2 regions of the Massilia sp. X63 genome follow, and region 1 is predicted to be linked to the other one. Evidence: predicted binding sites of a transcription regulator. Region 1 holds the regulator's gene; the other holds the start of a gene.
The links. The regulator LexA, encoded in region 1, represses DNA repair genes until DNA is damaged. The targets are predictions, from matches to a motif close to ACTGTATNNNNATACAGT.
Positions count from the first base shown of each region.

Region 1 (7,042 bases):
GCCGCCGTGTCCGAGCGAGTAGCCGGCCGCCGAGGCCAGCTGCAGGCGGCGGAACCAGACGTCGACCTTGCGCGGGGTGGATTTCACGAAGATCCAGGACACCAGCAGCATGATGACCGAGCCGAGCACGAAGCCCAGCAGCGGCGCCAGCACGATGAACAGCACGGTCTTGAGCAGGCCGGCCGAGATCAGCGCGCCGGTGCCCGACTTGGCCACCGCTGCCCCCACCAGGCCGCCGATCAGCGCGTGCGACGAGGACGACGGGATGCCGTAGTACCAGGTGATGATGTTCCACACGATGGCCCCGACCAGGGCCCCGAAGATCACGTAGTGGTCGACCACATGCGGGTCGATGGTGCCCTTGCCGATGGTCTGCGCCACCTTCATGCTGACCACGAAGATCGCGATGAAGTTGAAGAAGGCGGCCATGGCCACGGCGGACTGCGGCTTCAGGACGCCGGTCGACACGACGGTCGCGATGGCGTTGGCAGAGTCGTGGAAGCCGTTCATGAAGTCGAACACCAGCGCCAGCAGCACCAGCATGCCCAGCACGTAGATGCTGATATGTAGAGATTCCATAATTATTCTTGTTCTGCGCGGTGCTTACGCGTTTTCGACGATGATGCCTTCGACGATGTTCGCCACGTCTTCGCAGCGGTCGGTGACAGTCTCGAGGATCTCGTAGATTGCCTTCATCTTGATCAGGTTGCGCACGTCCGGTTCGTCGCGGAACAGCTTCGACATGGCGGCGCGCATCACGTGGTCGGCATCCGACTCGAAGCGGTCGATCTCTTCGCAGATGGCGACGATCTTCTGGGCGTTGCCCATGTCGTGCAGCAGCGCGACGGCTTCCTGCACCTTCTTGCAGGCCGACAGGCACAGTTCGGCCAGGCGCGCGGCTTCCGGGGTGACGGCGTGCAGGTCGTACAGCGAGACGGTCTGCGCTGCGTCTTCCATCATGTCGAGGATGTCGTCCATGCTGGTGATCAGCTTGTGGATGTCGTCGCGGTCGAGCGGGGTGATGAAGGTCTTGTGCAGCAGGTCGACGGTGGCGTAGGTGATCTTGTCAGCCTGTTTTTCGATGCTCTCCACGGCGTGGGTGCGGTTTTCCAGGTCGTCGAAGTGGGTCATCAGGCCAACCATCTCCTGCGCGCCCTTCACGCACAGCGCGGCGTGCTGGTTGAACAGGTCAAAAAACTTGCCCTCCTGGGGCATCAGGCGTCCGAACATTTTATTCTCCGTTGTGAATCTCTTGGGACTTCAAAACCGCTGCCACGGCTGGCGGCGGCAAAGTGAACCGGCTTGTTGCCGGCTTATAGTGAAAGTGACACTTCGCTTGGCACTGCTCGAACTTAGTCGCCCTGGTAGATGGCGAGGTTACCGCTGTAGTTGCCAAACTTGGTGTAGGAGCCGATCCAGGTAAGGCGAATCGCCCCGATCGGGCCGTTACGCTGCTTACCGATGATGATCTCGGCGGTTCCCTTATCCGGCGAGTCGGGATTGTAGACCTCGTCACGATACAGGAAGATGATAACGTCGGCGTCCTGTTCGATAGCGCCCGATTCGCGCAGGTCGGACATGACGGGACGTTTGTTGGGTCGTTGTTCCAGCGAGCGGTTCAGCTGGGACAGGGCAATGACGGGGCAATGCAGCTCTTTCGCCAGGCCCTTGAGCGAACGCGAGATCTCCGAGATCTCGGACGCGCGGTTGTCGCCCGGCTGGCTGCCCTGCATCAGCTGCAGGTAGTCGACGATGATCAGGCCCAGCTTGCCGCACTGGCGCGCCAGGCGTCGTGCCCGTGCGCGCATCTCGATCGGGTTCAGCGCCGGCGTCTCGTCGATGTAGAGCTGGGCGTCGTTCATTTTCTGGATGGCGTGCGTCAGGCGCGGCCAGTCCTCGTCGTTCAGGCGGCCGGTACGCAGGCGGTGCTGGTCGAGCTGGCCGACCGAACCGAGCATACGCATGGCCAGCTGGGCGCCGCCCATCTCCATCGAGAACACGGCCACCGGCAGGCCGGCTTCGATCGCCACGTTCTCGCCGATGTTGACCGAGAACGCCGTCTTGCCCATCGACGGACGGCCGGCCACGATGACCAGGTCGCCCGGCTGCAGGCCCGAGGTCATGCGGTCGAGGTCGATGAAGCCGGTCGGCACGCCGGTGATCTCGCCCTGGTTCTCGCGCGAATACAGCTCGTCGATGCGCTCGACCACCTGGGTCAGCAGCGGCTGGATCGGGTTCCAGCCCTGGGCGCCGCGGGCGCCGGATTCGGCGATCGCGAAGATCTTCGACTCGGCCTCGTCGAGCATCTGCTTGACTTCCTTGCCTTGCGGGTTGAAGGCATTGCCCGAGATCTCGTCGGCGACGGTGATGAGTTTACGCAGGATGCCGCGGTCGCGCACGATCTCGGCGTAGCGGCGGATATTCGCCGCCGACGGCGTGTTCTGCGCCATCGCGTTCAGGTACTGCAGGCCGCCCACTTCCTCGGCCTTGCCGAGCATGTTGCAGGCTTCGTAGACCGTGATCACGTCCGCCGGCTTGCCGGCGTTGATCAGGCGGACCATCTGTTCGAAGATGATGCGGTGGTCGTAGCGGTAAAAATCGTCCGCGTGCATGAAGTCGGCAATGCGGTCCCAGGCCGCGTTATCGCGCAGGAGGCCGCCGATGACGGACTGCTCTGCTTCGATGGAATGCGGCGGGATGCGCAGGGAATCGACTTGCGGATCGGATGGGGAATTCATGGCGGGCATTATACCGTTTCCGGTCACACGGCTGACATCATTGGTGAGAATTTCCACCAATAAAAAAGCCGGGCGAACCCGGCTTTTTCATTTATACAACAACGCACTGGTGGGCATACACCCACCCTGCGCTTGTCTGCTATTAAGCAGCTTCGCCGACGACGGCGATGGTGATCTCCGAGACGACGTCGGTGTGCAGCGCGACGGCGACCGGGAACTCGCCGGTGGTCTTCAGCGGACCCGTCGGCATGCGAACCTGCGACTTCTCGACGGCGAAACCTTGCTTGCTCAGGGCTTCGGCGATGTCGAAGTTGGTGACCGAACCGAACAGACGGCCGTCCACGCCCGCCTTCTGGGCGATGGTGACGGTCATGCCGCTCAGCTTGTCGCCTTGTGCCTGGGCAGCCGACAGCTTTTCAGCTGCTGCTTTTTCCAGTTCGGCGCGCTTGACTTCGAACTCGGCCACGGCTGCCTGGGTGGCGCGGCGTGCCATCTTTTGCGGGATCAGGAAGTTACGTGCGTAACCGTCCTTGACTTTGACGACGTCGCCCAGGTTGCCGACGTTGACCACTTTTTCGAGCAGGATAACTTGCATATTTATTCTCCAGGTATTCTGACTGACGTGCCGACGATTAGGCGTTGTGCAGGTCGGTGTACGGCAGCAGCGCGAGGTAGCGTGCGCGCTTGATGGCGGTGTCGACCTGGCGCTGGTAGTGCGCCTTGGTGCCGGTCAGGCGTGCCGGCATGATCTTGCCGTTTTCCTGGACGAAGTCCTTCAGGGTGTCGACGTCCTTGTAGTCCACCTGTTCCACGCCTGCGGCGGTGAAGCGGCAGAACTTCTTGCGCTTGAACAGCGGGTTCTGCTGTTTGCGCTTGAGTTTTTCTTTAGCTTTGTTTTTGTCGAACTTTTTACCGAATGCCATTTCGAGGCTCCTGTATCTAATCTAAATTGGCCGTGTCGCTGGGCGACTATGCGGCACTGAAATCAATGATGTGAAACACCAAGGCTTTGCTGTTGCGGTTCTTCCGTGCGAGGAATCCTTCGAAGCGGTAGGCGGCGCCGAGTTCGGCGTCGGCAACCCGGCCTGAAATCGTGCCCGCGGCCAGCGCGGGGATATCAAACTCGACCTGCCTTGCCACCCCTGCCTCTTCCTGCTGCGAACTGTGCATCAGGATGACGCCCACGATGGGGACGCCGGCCGGGGTATAACGCAGTACGTCACGCTCCGCGATGGTCGCGATGAGCTGGAACTGGTTCACTGCGCTGTGTCGCTTCCTGCTGAATTCCTGGGGAAAAACTTAGGCAGCTGCGGCCGGGGCAGCGGCAGGCGCTGCGGCTTCTGCGCGGTGGCTCTTGGCTGCGTCTTCGCGCTGGACCGACTTCATCATCGGCGACGGTGCGGTTTCGGCCTTCTTCATCTTGACGGTCAGGTGACGCAGGACGGCATCGTTGAACTTGAATGCGGTTTCCAGCTCGACCAGGGTCTCGTTGTCGCACTCGATGTTCATGCAGATGTAGTGGGCTTTCGGCAGCTTCTGGATCTGGTAAGCCATCTGGCGACGGCCCCAGTCTTCCACGCGATGGATGTTACCGCCGCGGCTGGTCACCGTGGTCTTGTAACGCTCGATCATCGCCGGGACTTGCTCGCTCTGGTCCGGGTGGACGATAAAAACGATTTCATAATGACGCATGCAACACTCCTTAAGGACGTTTAAACAAATGCCCACCTCGGCGTCAAGACGAGTGTGGGAAGGGAAAGCCTGCCATTATAGCCGGAAAAATGCGTCGATGGGAATCGGGGGCGTGGCCTGGGCGCAGCAAAGCCCGGCGGTTCGGGGCGGCATGCGTGCGTCGCACCACACTTCGTGGGCGTTTCAGACTGCATTGCACAATTTTTTTACAGTTTTCCCGTGTTTGCCCTTGCGCATATCAGAATACTGTACAAAAATACAGTCTGCTCTTACAACCATTTGCCGTAACACACCCATGCTCAAGCTCACTGCAAGGCAAGAACAGATCCTTAACCTGATCAAGGAAGCGATCGAAAACACCGGCTTCCCGCCGACCCGCGCCGAAATCGCGGCCGAGCTGGGTTTCAAATCGGCCAACGCGGCCGAAGAACACCTGCAGGCGCTGGCGCGCAAGGGCGCGATCGAGATTTCGCCGGGCACCTCGCGCGGCATCCGCCTGGTCGGCGCCTCGGTCGAACAGGTCCCGCTGGTGCCTGCGGCCCTGATGATGTCGCTGCCGCTGGTCGGCCGCGTCGCCGCCGGCTCGCCGATCCTGGCCCAGGAACACGTGGAAGCCACCTACTCCGTCGACGCCGCCATGTTCTCGGCGCGCCCCGACTTCCTGCTGAAGGTCAAGGGCTGGTCGATGCGCGACGCCGGCATCTGCGACGGCGACTTCCTCGCGGTCAAGAAGATCGACAGCGCCAAGAACGGCCAGATCGTGGTCGCCCGCCTCGGCGAAGAAGTCACCGTCAAGCGCTACCGCAAGACCGGCAACCTGGTCGAGCTGCTGCCGGAAAACCCGGACTTCAAGGTGATCCAGGTGTCGCCCGAAGACGAGTTCGCGCTGGAAGGCCTGGCGGTCGGCCTGATGCGCAGCTGGCACTGAGCCTCCCGCGCTTCCGGCATCGTCCGCGAATGCGTGGGCCCTCGTGGCCCACGCGTCGCCGGTGAAGATCCTGATTACTGAATCTTCTTGTCCGCCCAGTACGAGTCCTTCTTGGCGGACTTCACCATCTTGTTGTGCTCTTCCACATAGGCCTCGGTCGCCGAGCGCCAGGCGGCGAAGTCCGCCAGCAACAGCTTCGAACTTACCTTCGCCTCTTCGCTCAGGTTGCTGTGCAGCTGGGTCAGGTAGGCAGTCGACTTCTCCATTTCTTCCTTGTTCATCAGCTTCTGGATGTCCGGCGGAATGCGCTTGGTGAGCGGGGTCGCCTCGTTCAGGTTGGTAACGAACTTGTTGTAGCACTCCTGCCACGCGGCCACGGCCGCGCCGATGCGGTCGATATCGGCATTGATCTTCGACATCGCCGGAATGCGCGGCGTCACGCAGCGGAACTCGCCCGACTTCAGGTCTTCGCCGTCGTAGCCGCTGATCCAGTAGTCGATTTCCTTGCGGCGCTGGGCGCGCTGGTCGATCATCTCGAGCGAAGCGGCGGCGATCTTGTTGCCCTTGGCGGCAGCCTTCTTGAACAGCGCGGCCGCCCTGGCCTCGTCCACCTCGCCTGCTTCGCCATAGAAGTACATCTGGCCCAGCGCCTGCTGGGCGGCCGGATTGCCGGCATTGGCCAGCCTGGTGTAGATCTTCACGGCCGCAGCGTAGTCCTTTTTTTCGAACAGGGCGTTGGCGTCTTCCAGCTCGCCGGCAAAGGCGGCGCCGCACAGCAGCAGGGATGCAAGGAACAGCTTGGTCTTCATGGCAGAGGAGGATGAGGGAAAGAAATCCCATGATAGCGGCATTCCCCTGCCCCGCTCAACCGCTGATGCAAAAACGGCAGCCGAGGCTGCCGTTTTCATGTTGCGCCGACCCCGTTCAGGCGTCCAGCGCCTGGCGGAAGTCCGCCAGCAGGTCGTCGGTATCCTCGATGCCCACCGAAACGCGAATCAGCGACTCGGCAATGCCCATGCTGGCGCGCCGCTCCGCCCCCATCTCGAAGAAGATGGTGTGCGCCACCGGGATCACCAGGGTGCGGGTGTCGCCCAGGTTGCTGGCCGGGATGCCAAGCTGCAGGCGGTTCAGGTAGTCGAAGCAGTCGATATCCTCGCGCAGCTCGAAGCTCATCAGGGAGCCGCCCGCGCGGAACAGCACCTCCGTGATGCCGTGCTGCGGGTGCGAGGCCAGGCCCGGGTAGTGCACCGCCGCCACGCGCTCATCGGCCTCCAGCATCCGGGCCAGCGCCAGCGCGTTGCCGCAGGTGCGTTCCATGCGCAGCGCCAGGGTCTCGGCGCCCACCGCGATGTGGTGCGCCGCTTCCGGCCCGAGGGCCGCGCCGAAGTCGCGCAGCGCCTTGGCGCGCAGCTGGGCCAGGCCCTGGGCTGCGACCGGCTGCTTGCGGAAGTTGGGCGCGATGTGCGGGTAGGCGCTCCAGTCGAACAGGCCGGTGTCGGTCAGCGCGCCGCCCAGCGCGTTGCCGTGACCGCCGATCGACTTGGTCAGGGAATTGACCACCAGGCCCGCCCCCACCGCCTTCGGACGGAACAGCCAGGGGGTGGTCATGGTGTTGTCGACCACGTACAGGATGCCGCGCTCACGGCACAGCTGGCCGATGCGCGCCAGGTCGGCCACCTGGGTG
Region 1 covers NZ_JBFTEF010000006.1:247,431-254,472, reverse strand. Annotated here, with positions in the region: gene AB3347_RS14555 (anion permease) at 1-579, opposite strand, end outside; gene AB3347_RS14550 (DUF47 domain-containing protein) at 604-1,230, opposite strand; gene AB3347_RS14545 (replicative DNA helicase) at 1,353-2,738, opposite strand; gene rplI (50S ribosomal protein L9) at 2,881-3,333, opposite strand; gene rpsR (30S ribosomal protein S18) at 3,371-3,661, opposite strand; gene priB (primosomal replication protein N) at 3,708-3,998, opposite strand; gene rpsF (30S ribosomal protein S6) at 4,038-4,430, opposite strand; gene lexA (transcriptional repressor LexA) at 4,726-5,358, shown strand; gene AB3347_RS14515 (sel1 repeat family protein) at 5,433-6,167, opposite strand; gene AB3347_RS14510 (cystathionine gamma-synthase family protein) at 6,283-7,042, opposite strand, start outside.

Region 2 (7,042 bases), 130 kb from region 1:
AATGCCGCGCACGGCCTGACGGACCAGGAAATCGTGGAGCTCAGCCGCTACTACGCGGCGCGCTGAACGAGGGGATCAGTCGATGAGCAGGAGGAACAGGCCGCCGTAGGCCAGCACGGCCGGCACGATGACCAGCAGGATGCCCAGCAGGGGATAGGCATTCAGGCGCAACCTGGATGCGGGGCGCGCGGCGCGCTCGATGTGTCGAGCACGGCAGCTTGTCTTGTCTGCTGGCTTGCTGAGGTCCATGCCGGCTTCCTGGTTCGTGCGACATCCCAAAAATAGATCCAGGCCGGCGGGTTTTCAAGAGGATTGCGCAAACATGCGTAAGGAGGCCGTCCAGCAAGCTCTCAGGCTGCTATGAACCGGATCAGCTTTCCGCTTGTGCACGCTATCGTACAGACGACCGCGTGCGAAAGCGGGCATACTTGCGCCATCGCATTTGTGATGAGCCACTGTTCAACGCCGTCGAGATCAAGACCACCATGCTGCCTACTTTCGTGACCCTGGTTGCCGTCATCGTCCTTGCGACGCTGCTGCCCCTGTTGCGATGTACCGGGTGGTGGATCCGGGACCTGGATTTCCCGCGCCTGCAACTGGCCATCCTGTCGCTCGCCGTGCTGGTGGGGCAATTCGTGTTCCTCGACTGGCGCGACAGTTCCTACTATTGGCTGCTGGCGGTCAACGCGGCTTGCCTGGCCTACCAGGCCTGGTGGATCCTTCCCTACACCAAGGCTTATCCCCATGAAGTGAAAGTCGCGGTGGTCGGCGGGGCGCACCGGCAGTTTCGTATCCTGACGGCCAATGTCTTGATGCCGAACCGGAATACCGAGGGATTGATCGCCCTGATCCGGCAGCACCAGCCCGACATCTTCGTCACGCTGGAAACGGATGCATGGTGGCAGGAAAGGCTGGATGTGCTGCAGGACGACTATCCGCATGCGCTCAAGTGTCCGCTCGACAATCTATATGGCATGCACGTGTATTCTCGCCTGCCGCTGGAGGACAGTGCGATCCAGTTCCTGGTCGAAGACGATATCCCGTCGATCCATACCCTGGTGATCCTGCCGTCCGGACACAAGGTGCGCATGCATTTCCTGCATCCAACGCCGCCGAGCCCGACCGAGCACATGGAATCGACCCAGCGCGACGCCGAATTGCTGGTGGTGGCCAAGAGCGTGGCGGAAGCCGGGCTGGAAACGCCGGTGATCGTCGCTGGCGACCTGAACGACGTGGCGTGGTCGACCACGACCCGGCTGTTCCGCAAGATCAGCGGCCTCCTCGACCCGCGCATCGGGCGCGGCATGTTCAATACCTTCCACGCCGGCTACTGGTTTGCACGCTGGCCGCTCGACCACCTGTTCCACAGCGAGCATTTCACGCTGTCCCTGATCCAGCGCCTGCCTTCCTTCGGCTCGGACCATTTCCCGATGCTGGTCGAGCTCACCTATGACAGCGCGCGCGGCGCCGACCAGGAGGGATTGGTCGCGGACAAGGAAGACGAAGCGCTGGCGGAAGAGAAGATCGCCGCCGAGGATGTGGAAGTCTCCGACGTCCACGAGCCCCAACCCTGAAAGCGTCCAGCAAAGCCCTCATTGCTGCGTTGCGTCGTCTTGCCGTACTGACGTACTGTCAGCGACTCCGCGCCTTGCCCTGAGGGCTCTGTTGGACGCTTTGGATCAAATCAGGCCGTTGCGGCTCCGCTGACCAGCGCCTGGGCATAGAGGGTGAAATCGTCCAGCCCGCGCTTGAGGATCGTCACCAGGGCCGGCAGCGGCGCTTCCTGGTAATCCCATTCGGCGCGGCAGAATTCGCCGGTGCGCTTGAGCTCTTCGGCCAGCAGGGGGGCGATCCAGCCGTGTTCGGCCAGCAGGGTGATGACTTCGCGCTCGTCCTGCGGCAGGCCGAGGCGGACGTTGCCGATCACGTAGTCGCCCATCTCGATGGCGGCCTCCCAGGCCCGGATCACGTTGAGGGTGGCCGCGTCCTGGCGCGTGAGGTCGCTCACGAAAGTGGCCGGGCCCTTTTCGTATTCTTCGCGTGCGCGCCGGCAGCAGCGCTCGATGGTGGCGGCCTTGTGTACCAGGATGTCGTCGTCCATGTCTTTACTCCATCAGATCAGGAACAGCAGCGCCGCCACGCAGGTCGGTCCCAGCGCCCCCAAAAACAGCCCGCCCATGCCGATCGAGCCCTCGTCGAAGCCTTCGCGCAGCAGGGCGGCACCGGCCGGGTTGGGCGCGTTGGCGATCACGGTCAGGCCGCCGCCGCCGACCGCGCCGGCCACCAGCATGTACTTGGCGTGATCGGACAGCCCCTCGATCAGCGAACCGAGGTAGGTCAGGGCCGCATTATCGGTGATTGCCGTCAGGGCCAGCGCGCCGAAGAACAGCGCGGTCGGCTCCAGGCTCGACACCAGCGGCTGCAGCCACCACTGTTGCATGCCGCCCAGCACCACCAGTCCGGCCAGGAAGAAACCGACCAGCAGGCCTTCCTTCAGGATCAGGGGCGACTGGTGCTTCGGATAGGCCTGGGTATAGCCGAGGAACAGCAGGAACAGGCCGATGAACAGCACCGGATGGTGGGCCAGCAGCACCACGCCCGCCAGCAGGGCCAGGTGGACCGCCGAAACGAGCCAGGGCATGCGCACGTCTTCGACCACCTTGCCTGGCTCCAGGTGGCGGCGCAGCAGCAGGGTAATGAGGGTCGCGTTGAAGATCACCGCCAGCGCGGCGCGCCAGCCGAAGGTCGAGGCCATGAAGGCGCTGTCCCAGCCCCAGGTGCCGGCCACCATCAGCACTGGCGGTGCGGCATAGGCGGTGAGGGTGCCGCCGATCGAGACATTCACGAACAATACGCCGAGCGCACCGTATTTCATCCACTCGGGAATGCCGGGCCGGAACACCTGGGGGGCCAGCATCAGGGCCGCCAGGGTCATCGCGGCCGGCTCGGTGATCAGGGAGCCTCCCAGCGGCACCAGCGCCAGGCCGAGCCAGCACAAGGCCACCTCGGTGCGGACCGGGGCCAACCGGGCCAGCATCGCCAGCAGGTCGCGCACGGCGTCGAGCACCGGCCTGGAGGCCGCGATCACCATCACCACGAACACGAACAGCGGTTCGGTGTACTGGCGCGACTCGACGTAGCCGATGGCCTCGGCGCCGCTTGCCAGCAGGGCCATGGCGAGGACCAGCACGAAGGCCCAGAAGCCGAACACGACCTCGACTTCGCCCAGCAGGTGGAACAGTCCGGCATGGCGCGGATGGCGCCGGGCCAACGAATGGAACAGCTTGGTGGAGAAGGTGTGAACCAGGGCGATCGCGAACAGGATGGCGCCGGTGAGCTGGAGCGTATTCACGGAGCGACTTCGTGGCGTGCGGGAGACAGGTTGATCATTGTCTGGATGTAAATGGACGAGTCAGCATTATTTCATGATTTGCGCGACCGGGCCGGATTTACAGGCAGGACGCAGCTTTAAGTTCTGTCAATACCAATCACCCGACTGGTATGTCCAAAATGAATACATCTTGCCAAATCCGGGCTCAGCGAGTACTGTACGTTTATACAGTACTTGTTTGCCAACCCATATGAATTGCTCATCCATGGCAGGGACTTCGTCGCCGTCTTCCGCCTCTCTGGCTGCGCCGGAGACCCTGCATCCTTCGCTCTGGCGCGCCTCGCAACTGGCGCGCTCCGGCACGCGTTGCGTCGATACCGGGCATGCGCCCTTGTCGTCCCAGCTGCCCGGCGGCGGCTGGCCCGTCGGCACCCTGGTCGAGCTGCTGCAGCAACAGCCCGGCATCGGCGAAATGCGCCTGCTGCGCCCGGCCCTGCAAGCCTGTGCCGAGCGCCGCATCGTCCTGCTCCAGCCGCCGCACCCGCCGCAAGCCCTGGCGCTGGCCGCGCTGGGCCTGCCGCCTTCGCAACTGCTGTGGCTGCGTACCAGCCGCAGCGCCGACGCGCTGTGGGCGGCCGAGCAGGTGCTGCGCAGCGGCAGCTGCGGCGCGCTGCTGTTCTGGGCCAATCATGCGCGCGGCGAAAGCCTGCGCCGCCTGCACCTGGCGGCCCAGGCCGGGGAAACCCTGTTCTTCATGCTGCGCCCGCTGGCCGCGGCGCAGGACGCCTCGCCCGCGCCCCTGCGCCTGGGCCTGCGGCCGGCCGCGGGCGGCCTGCACATCGACTTCGTCAAGCGCCGGGGGCCGCAGTGCGATGCGCCGCTGTTCCTGCCGCTTGGTTTACCGCTCACTTCTTCTCTCCTTCAACGACATGCGTTTGTGGATCGGCCTGTCATTACCCCAACTGCCGCTCGAGGTCTTCAGCCCCAGCTGGTGCAGTGACCCGGGCAGCGTCGTGCTGGAGCACGAACGCGTGCTGGCGGTTTCAACGGCGGCGCGCGCGGCCGGCGTCGGGCGCGGCATGCGGCGCGGCGGCGTGCTGATGCTCATGCCCGAAGCGCGCCTGCTCGAGCGCAGCGCCGCGCGCGAAGCCGAGGCGCTGGACGCGGTCGCGCTGGCGATGCTGCAATTCACGCCACAGGTCGCGCTGCTTGAAGAAGCCACGCTGCTGCTCGACATCGGCGCCAGCCTGCGCCTGTTCGGCGGCATCCGCGCCCTGTGCGCACGCGTGCGGGCCAGCCTGCGCACGCTCGGCTTCAGCGTCTCGCTCAGCTGCGCGCCGACGGCGCGTGCGGCCTGGCTGCTGGCGCGTGCGGGGGCGCACGCCGTGGCGCATGGCAGCGGGCAGGGGGGCGGGCAAGGAGGCGGACAAGATGCCGGCCGAGCCGGCGCGCGCGGCGCTGGCCGGGGTGGCCGCGGCGGCGGCCGAGCCTTGCGCATGGCCTCGCTCGAACGCCGCCTCGGCCGCCTGCCGGTGGCGCTGCTGCCGCCGGCGCGGCCCTACATGTCCTGGTTCGAGGGCATCGGCTGCGAGAGCCTGGCCGAGCTGCGGCGCCTGCCGCGTCCCGGCCTGCAGCGGCGTTGCGGACGCGAACTGCTCGACATGCTCGACGCCGCCTACGGCATGTGTCCCGAGCTGTTCGAATGGGTCGCCCCGCCCGAGAGTTTCCGGGCCCGGCTCGAATTGTTCGACCGCATCGAACAGGCCGATCTGCTGCTGGCCGGCGCCCACCACCTGGTGCTGCAGCTGGTCGGCTGGCTGTGTGTGCGCCAGCTCGCGGTGGAGCGTATCACCCTGCTGATGGAGCACGAGCGCGGGCGGGTAGCGATGCCGCCGACGGCGCTCGAGATCGCCCTGGCCGAACCGGGCTGGCGCGACGAGCACCTGGTGCGCCTGCTCAAGGAACGCCTGGCCCGGCAGGAGCTGCCGGCGCCGGTGATCGGACTCGCGCTGGAAGCGCGCCAGGTGCGGCCCATGGCGCCGCCGACCGAATCCCTGTTTCCCGAGCCGGGCGGCAGCGAGGAAGACCGCATGCGCATGCTCGAGCTGCTGGTGGCGCGGCTGGGGCCGGAAAACGTGCTGCAGGCGCTGCCGCAGGCCGACTACCGGCCCGAGGTCGCCAACGAATGGGTGCCGGTGCAGGGCGCTGCGCGGGCGTCGGGCAGCAGCGCCCGCCTGCCGCCCGACGTCGCCAGCCTGCCGCGCCCAAGCTGGCTGCTGGCCAAGCCGATCGCGCTGCTGATGCGCAACCACCGGCCCTTCTACGGCTCGCCGCTGAAGGTGGCCTCCACGCCCGAGCGCATCGAGGCCGGCTGGTGGAGCGAGACCCAGACCCGCGACTACTTCATCGCCGAGGGGCAGGACCACACGCTGTACTGGATCTACCGCGAGCGCATCGTCGGCGCCGGCGAGGACGCCGAGCCGCGCTGGTACCTGCACGGGCTGTTCGGATAGGCGCCACAGGCTTGCCGTCCCGGCAGCGCAATCGTTTCTCCTGGAAACAGGCGCCCGGTGCTTGCCGCCAAAGCCCATCCATACCGTGGCGTCGCCACGGCATCGTGGTAAGCGGGCGCTTCGATCGGCCCGATTGCGCCATACTAGGCGGGTCAATGACAGCGCATGGCGCGCAAGGCGCCTGCGCTGCGATCAACCATTTCCATGGAGGCTGAGTGTTCGGCTTGATGAATCGCCGTATGTGTGCCGACAAGACACGCCCTGGCTTCACGCCCGGCAGCCCGGATACATACGGACAGGACGAGAAAGCAGCAGTGGGCGGCATACGCAAGGTGCTGGTGGTCGACGACGAGGCCGACGTGGCCGACCTTGCCGAGATGCTGCTGTCGGCGCATGGCATGGAAGCCATGGTGGCCTATTCGGCCGCCGCGGCCCTCGCCATGCTGGCCGCCCATGCCGACATCGATGCGGTCGTCTCCGACGTCATGATGCCCGGCATGAACGGCCTGGAACTGGCGGAGCAGATCGGCGCGCGCTATCCGAAGGTCAAGATCATCCTGGCCTCCGGCTACATGGCGCCCACGATGTTCAAGGACCAGCCGCTAAAGCAATTGTTCATTGCCAAGCCCTACCGGATCGACCAGCTGCTCCGGCTCCTGCAAACCTGAGTTCAGCCGTCCCGGACCACGCGGGTCAGGTGCAGCTGCGCACGCACCAGGTAGCCCAGCGATTCGTACAGGGCGATCGCTGCTCCGTTGCTCGGGTACACATGCAGGAAGGGCTGCCAGCCCTGCGCCAGGATGCGCCGTGTGCGCTCGGCCAGCAGCTGCCGGGCATAGGCCTTGCCGCGGTGATCGGGATGCACGCACACCGCACTCACCTCGACCGCGTCCGTGGGGCGCATCCGCTCGCCGGCCATCGCCGCCAGGCGGCCGTCCTCGCGGATGCCGATGAACTCGCCCAGCTCGTGGGTGCGCTGTGCGAACGGTCCCGGATTGGTCAGCGCGGCCAGCGCGCGCATGTCCGGCGCATCGGCCTCGCCCAGCACCGAGAACGGCAGCGCGGCCGGCGCAGGCGCCTGCGTGGCCGTCATCTGCAGCACCGGATCGAGTGGGGTGAGCGTCACGCCCGCGGCCGTGGAGGCGGGCGCCCCCGGCGTCACCAGCATGGCGGCCTCGCCAGGCAGCAGCAGCGCCGC
Region 2 covers NZ_JBFTEF010000006.1:119,696-126,737, forward strand. Annotated here, with positions in the region: gene AB3347_RS13965 (cytochrome c) at 1-66, shown strand, start outside; gene AB3347_RS13970 (hypothetical protein) at 76-249, opposite strand; gene AB3347_RS13975 (endonuclease/exonuclease/phosphatase family protein) at 486-1,574, shown strand; gene AB3347_RS13980 (DUF86 domain-containing protein) at 1,685-2,101, opposite strand; gene AB3347_RS13985 (putative Na+/H+ antiporter) at 2,114-3,352, opposite strand; gene imuA (translesion DNA synthesis-associated protein ImuA) at 3,597-4,331, shown strand; gene AB3347_RS13995 (DNA polymerase Y family protein) at 4,261-5,844, shown strand; gene AB3347_RS14000 (response regulator) at 6,159-6,512, shown strand; gene AB3347_RS14005 (GNAT family N-acetyltransferase) at 6,515-7,042, opposite strand, start outside.
Region 2: the regulator LexA is predicted to act here: its motif matches at 3,546-3,563, upstream of imuA (translesion DNA synthesis-associated protein ImuA).